Linked DNA regions of Prochlorococcus marinus XMU1419. Each later gene encodes a partner of the first gene's protein in a complex. Links are inferred from orthologs where the notes say so. Each region holds a gene or a part of one and is shown on either strand. Other genes may lie near its edges. The genes, in order: HA151_RS01555 and uvrB.

Region 1 (3,401 bases):
GAGGTTATTGCATCTAATCTTGCGTTTGCACTATTAATGAATCTTTTTATATTGCTTAAATCATTTAATTTCTTATCGGCTGACAATAGTTGATTATTTTTTGAAACTGACATTCCAGAAGTAAAATTTAAAGTTAGATTTTAAGATTAGTACAAAGACAGTAAAAACAATACAATTATAAAATTAACGCAACGCTTCTTAATTAATAACTTCATTCCAAAGTGATAGTTGAAATAATTTAAATAAAAAAATTTTTTCCGCTAAGATGAGATTACTTTTTAATAAGATTTTGGATCAGCAAGATTTAAAGTTATCAAAAAAAATTATTTCTTCTTACAAAAAAAGATTAGAAAAAGAGATTTTTGAAAGAAGTATGAAATTAAGAATGCCTCAAAACAAATTTGAAGAAATAATTAATAACAATAATGAACTTATTAATTTAAAAAAAGCTTTAGAACAGCTAGAAACAGAATCTGAACCTCAAAGTAAAGTCTGACTCTTGAAAAAATCTTACAAAAGTGTCTCAAACTAACAATTTCCTTTTTAATTCTCTAAACAATGAACAACTTCAAGCAGTAAAGCATGTTTATGGACCACTTTTAGTTGTAGCAGGTGCAGGCAGCGGAAAGACAAAAGCTCTAACCCACAGAATTGCAAATCTTATTGAAAACAATTCTATAGATCCTTATAACATTCTTGCGGTAACTTTTACTAACAAAGCTGCTAAAGAAATGAAAGCAAGGTTAGAAGTTCTTCTAGCACAAGAATTAGCTTTTAATCAATTTGGGCAACCATGGTCAACTCTAAAAGAAGTTGAGCAAAATCAGCTAAGAACAAACGTTCATCAAGACAGACTTCAAAACCTTTGGATAGGTACTTTTCATTCTTTATTTTCAAGACTTCTTAGATACGATATTGAAAAATATAATGACCCAGAAGGATTAAAATGGACTAGACAATTTTCAATTTACGATGAAACAGATTCTCAAACATTAGTAAAAGAAATTATCACTCAAGATATGAATCTTGATCCCAAAAGATTTGATCCCAAAAAGATTAAAAGATTAATAAGTAATGCTAAGAATCAATGCCTTACTTCGAATGATCTTCTAGAAACAGCAGATAATAATTTTGATAAAACAGTCGCAGAAGCCTACAAGAGATATAGGATTTCGCTTTCAAAAAATAATTCTTTAGATTTTGATGATCTTCTACTTTTGCCTGTTTTCTTATTGAGGCAAAATGATGAAGTCAGAGATTACTGGCACAAAAGATTTAAACACATTCTAGTTGACGAATATCAAGATACAAATAGAACACAATATGAACTTATAAAATTAATTACTGCTGGGAATACTGAACCAAAAAAATTCTTTAATTGGGAAGATCGTTCAATTTTTGTAGTTGGGGATGCTGATCAAAGTATTTATAGTTTCAGAGCCGCTGATTTTAGAATTCTAATCGGTTTTCAAGAAGATTTTAAAACCTCACTTAATGATGATACAAAATCATCTTTAATTAAATTAGAAGATAATTATAGGTCATCTTCTAATATCCTTGATGCTGCAAACTCACTAATTGAAAATAACTCTGAAAGAATTGAGAAAGTTTTAAGGGCTACTAAAGAAAAAGGGGAGCTTTTAAAGTTACTCAGCTGTGATGATGAAATTTCTGAAGCAGAAGCAATTACCAATAAAATAAAATCGCTCAATAATTATAATCAAAACCCAATTTGGAAAAATTTTGCAATCTTATATCGAACAAGAGCTCAATCAAGGGTATTAGAGGAATCTCTTGTAAGATGGCGCATTCCATATACAATTTTCGGAGGATTGCGTTTTTACGATAGAAGAGAAATTAAAGATGCAATAGCATATTTGAAAGTTCTTGTTAATTCTGCAGATAACGTTAGTCTTTTGCGTATCATAAATGTTCCTAGAAGAGGCATTGGTAAGACTACTATTCAAAAACTTAATGAACTATCTAACAGGTTAAATATTCCATTATGGGAGGTTCTTAATGATAAGCATAGTCTTGAAGAAACAATAGGCAGATCATCAAAAGGAATTAATAAATTTACTGAAGTTATGAATGATCTAATTTGTTATCTAGAAAATTCAGGCCCTGCTCAACTACTACAACTAATCTTAGAAAAAAGTGGTTATTTAAGTGACTTGCTAGCTAGTGGGACTGAAGAATCTGAAGATAGAAGAAATAACTTACAAGAACTAATAAATGCAGCTACTCAATATGAAGAAGAAACAGAAAGTGGAGATGTAGAAGGATTTCTTTCTACAGCAGCCTTAACAACTGATAATGATACGAAGAAGAATAATCCCAACTCCGTAACTCTTATGACTCTGCACAATAGTAAGGGTTTAGAATTTCAAAATGTTTTTATCACTGGACTAGAACAAGGTCTCTTCCCAAGCCATAGATCAATAGATACTCCCTCCCTTCTTGAAGAGGAAAGAAGATTATGCTACGTAGGTATTACTAGAGCTAAAGAAAGAGTTTTCTTGAGTCATGCCAGAGAAAGAAGATTATGGGGTGGAATGCGTGAAGCAACAATTCCTTCAACATTTCTTTCAGAAATACCTGAAGATTTAATGGATGGCGAATTACCACAAACTGGTGGTGCTTCAATTAGAAGAGATTGGCATCTTGATCGTTTAACAAGAGTTGATCGAAACAATCCACATGAATTCGTTAACAACCCAATAAATGCAGTAAGGAAATTATATTCAGGACCCAGTAAAGGGAAAAGCTGGATAGTTGGAGATAAGCTAATTCACTCAAAATTTGGGAGAGGTGAAATCATACATATTTTTGGGAGTGGGGAAAAAATATCTTTAGCAGTAAAATTTGGTAATAAAGGAAGTAAAATTTTAGATCCCAGATTAGCTCCAATTCGTTATGTAAGTTAAAACTAATGAACGATATCTCTGATTATATCCACACAGAATTAATCAAAACTCCATTTAATTTATATAACCTAATTACTAAATACATAGAATCTAATAACAATATTAAAGTGGCTTTTGTTGGCGGTTATTTAAGAGATTTATTAATAAGTAAATTCCATAAAAAATCTTTTTCTAAACCTGTAGATATAGATCTTGTTATTGAAGGTTCCTCTATCTCTCTGGCAAAATTTATAAAAAGAAATGTTATAAATGTAGATTTATGTTTAATCAAGGAATTTAATTTATACAACACAGTAGAAATAAATATTAATGACTATAAAATTGATATTGCCTCTGCAAGAAAAGAGATTTATTCTTCACCAGGCTTAAATCCTAAAGTAACTAATAGTACTATTGAGGATGATCTTAAAAGAAGAGATTTCACGATAAATTCAATAGCATTCGAGGTCTCGCAAAGGAAAATCTATGATCTTT
Region 2 (3,266 bases), on another replicon or contig:
ATTAAAGTCAGCTGCGTAATTGAAATTAATAATATTCCAAAAGCTATTAGATTTGTTGCTGAGAAATTTAAGTTATCCGATACACAAATATTTGTTAATCCAATCAACGAAAAACAAGATATACCTGAAGTAAGAGGAATTGCATTAGATAAAAACCAAGTTCAAGTAAGTTTTCGAAAACTGCCTGATCGTCCGGGTGTAGCCGCATCGATATGTTTAGCATTAGCTGAAAATAATTTACTTTTTGATACTATCGTTCAGTCTGAGAGAATTTCCTCTTTAAAAACTAAGGATATTAGCCTTACAATGAATAAACAAGATAGAGAAAAAGCTAACTTAGTTTTTGAGGCCTTAACAAAAAAATTACCCGGATCATACATTGAAGATGGACCTGCTATAGCGAAAGTAAGTACTGTTGGAGCAGGAATGGCATTTAAGGTTGGAACGGCTGGAAAAATATTTAGAGCATTGGCAGATCAAAATATCAATATTGAAATGATTGCTACTAGTGAAATCAGAACTTCATGTATTGTCTTAGAAAAAGATTGTGACAAAGCAGTGAATGCTATTCATAATCATTTCGAATTAGAAAAATAAGTTCTTTTTAATTATTTCTTGCCAATTTTTGTCTTAATTTTTTGATTCTATCCCGCAAATTTGCTGCTTCTTCAAAATTTAACTCTTTTGCCGCATCTTTCATTTTAATTTCTAACTTTTCTATTAAGTCAGGCAATTCTTCTAGTAAACATTGATTATCACTAGAATTGAGAATTGCATCAGTTTTGTTATTGACTATATTTATTAAATCTTTAGATAAACCACCAGCATCTAATTTTCTAGAAAGTTCTAGAAAAGATAATATTGAATTTTCTATTTTTTTGCCTGCAGGTTTTGGAGTAATACCATTAACTTGGTTATATTTTTTTTGAATAGTTCTTCTTCTTTCAGTTTCAGATATTGCCTTTTTCATTGAATCTGTGAAGTTATCTGCATAAAGCAAGGCAACTCCTTCAACATGTCTTGCAGCTCTTCCTATTGTTTGAATCAATGACCTTTCTGCCCTCAGAAAACCTTCTTTATCAGCATCTAAAATGGCAACTAAGGATACTTCAGGAAGATCTAATCCCTCTCTTAATAAATTAACTCCTACCAACACATCATATTCGCCCATTCTTAGATCTTGAATAATTTCAATTCTTTCAATTGAATGAATTTCGGAATGCAAATATCTAACTCTTACTTTATTTTCAGATAAAAAATCAGTTAGATCTTCAGCCATTCTCTTAGTAAGTGTTGTCACTAGTACTCTTTGATTCTTTTCAGATCTAATTCTTATTTCAGATAAAAGATCTTCTATTTGGCCCTTACTAGGTCTTACATCAATTACAGGGTCTAGTACACCAGTTGGTCTGATAACTTGCTCAATAAATTCACCATCACATTGATCTAATTCCCATTGACCGGGAGTTGCACTTATAAATAATGTCTGTTTTGATTTTTCCCAAAACTCTTCACATTTTAAAGGTCTATTATCTGCAGCACTTGGCAGTCTAAAACCATGATCTATTAAAACTTTTTTTCTAGATTGATCACCGTTGTACATCGCATGAAGTTGAGGACATGTTACATGACTCTCATCGACTACTAACAACCAATCTTCAGGAAAGTAATCTATTAAGCATTCTGGAGGTGACCCTTCCTCCCTGCCTGATAAATGACGAGCATAATTCTCAACCCCATTACAATAACCAACCTCTTTCAGCATTTCTAAATCATATTTTGTGCGTTGTTCTAAACGTTGAGCCTCTAATAATTTTCCTTCGTATGTAAATTTATCGAGTTGAGTTTTTAATTCACTTCTAATTGCACTGATTGCACTCTCAAGTCTTTCTTTTGGGGTAACAAAATGCTTCGCAGGATAAACACTTACTTGTTCTAAACTTTCAAGTATTTCACCAGTAGTAGGGTCAACATATCTAATAGCCTCTACTTCATCACCAAATAATTCGATTCTTATTAATCTATCTTCATAGGCTGGACCAATTTCTAAAACATCACCTTTAATTCTGAATCTACCTCTAGTTATTTCAATATCATTTCTAGTATATTGATTTTCAACAAGAGATCTTAAAGAGGAACGAAGATTGATAGATTTTCCAACTTCAAATTTAACTGCAGCTTTTAAATATTCACTTGGTATACCCAGACCATAAATGCAACTTATAGATGCCACTACAATTACGTCTTTTCTCTCAAACAAAGAGCGTGTTGCAGAATGCCTGAGCATATCTATTTCTTCATTAATTGAAGCAGTTTTAGCTATGTAAGTATCACTTACAGGCACATAAGCTTCAGGTTGATAATAATCGTAATAAGAAATGAAGTACTCGACAGCATTTTTTGGAAAAAATTCCCTTAATTCATTACATAGTTGTGCGGCTAACGTTTTGTTATGGGCTAATACAAGTGCTGGTCTTCCTGTTTGTTGAATTACATTCGCAATGGTAAATGTTTTACCAGTCCCAGTAGCTCCTAAAAGAGTCTGAAACTCTTTACCATTATTAACGCCTTTAACTAATTTTTTAATAGCCTCTGGTTGATCTCCATTTGGTTCGTAAGGAGCTTGAAGCTTATAATTGTTCATCAAGCTAATAGCTAAAGGATATTGCTATACTAAGAAATTTTTTCTCCGATTATTGAATTTTTCAAAGATTCTTTTAAGCCCCTAACAACCGCAATCATTGATATTAAATCATCTAATTTATTAACTACAGATCCAACGCCAACTGCTGAGGCTCCAGAGGATATTGCTAATGGACAAGTTACTTGGCTTAATCCAGAGGCGCTCATGATTGGTATATTCAGAGATTGTTTCTTAAATTCTTGATAAATAGCATAGGTAGCTGCAAGAGTTGGTACTGATTTTTCAAAAAAACCTTGAATACCTGGAGAGTAAGGAGTAGAACTGGTGCCACCTTCTGTTTGAATAATATCAACACCTTCTTCTACAAGCTTTACAGCAAGATCAACTTGTTTATCAATAGGCATAGTATGAGGAACAGTTACTGATAAAGGAACATTAGGCAATAAATCCCTCGTCTCTTTTGTAATGTTTAAAACTTTTTTATCTGAAAAATTAATTCCTTTTTCATAAAAAGTATCGTAATTTCCTATCTCAATTAATGATGCTCCTGCTTTTACAGATTCTTGAAAAGATCGAGGCACTACTGAACTAACACAAACAGGTAATGTTGAATTCTTAAGTG

What was found.
Region 2: the proteins of HA151_RS01555 (region 1) and uvrB are in contact, whole or in part, in a crystal structure (PDB 7EGT), measured with the Thermus thermophilus proteins. The link is inferred for Prochlorococcus marinus XMU1419 from one-to-one orthologs. Residues at the interface, in WP_096412145.1 of Thermus thermophilus: His654, Arg656, Phe657, Gln666, Asp668, Glu669, Lys680, Arg681, Leu682, Ser683, Lys685, Tyr686, Ala687; in WP_096411307.1 of Thermus thermophilus: Glu23, Leu25, Arg26, Asp27, Gly28, Glu29, Arg30, Phe31, Arg55, Glu326, Asp327, Phe328, Glu379, Ser382, Gln383, His398, Gly400, Arg401.

What each region holds. Positions count from the first base shown.
Region 1 is NZ_JAAORO010000001.1:286,105-289,505, reverse strand. The notes cover bases 157-3,222. They hold HA151_RS01555 (UvrD-helicase domain-containing protein), read left to right. Parts: upstream 157-518; coding sequence 519-2,927; downstream 2,928-3,222. Other genes in these bases: HA151_RS01550 (CCA tRNA nucleotidyltransferase), read left to right, coding at 2,933-3,222; HA151_RS01560 (hypothetical protein), read left to right, coding at 266-496. In the rest of the region: HA151_RS01565 (R-phycoerythrin subunit beta), read right to left, coding at 1-113; more of HA151_RS01550, read left to right, coding at 3,223-3,401. UniProt on the Escherichia coli protein: A helicase with DNA-dependent ATPase activity. Unwinds DNA duplexes with 3'-5' polarity. Translocates on single-stranded DNA with 3'-5' polarity. Initiates unwinding more efficiently from a nicked substrate than double-stranded DNA.
Region 2 is NZ_JAAORO010000003.1:515,801-519,066, forward strand. Bases 125-3,055 are described here. They hold uvrB (excinuclease ABC subunit UvrB), read right to left. Parts: upstream 2,645-3,055; coding sequence 605-2,644; downstream 125-604. Other genes in these bases: HA151_RS08935 (aspartate kinase), read left to right, coding at 125-597; HA151_RS08945 (DUF561 domain-containing protein), read right to left, coding at 2,674-3,055. Outside these bases: more of HA151_RS08935, read left to right, coding at 1-124; more of HA151_RS08945, read right to left, coding at 3,056-3,266. UniProt on the Escherichia coli protein: The UvrABC repair system catalyzes the recognition and processing of DNA lesions. A damage recognition complex composed of 2 UvrA and 2 UvrB subunits scans DNA for abnormalities.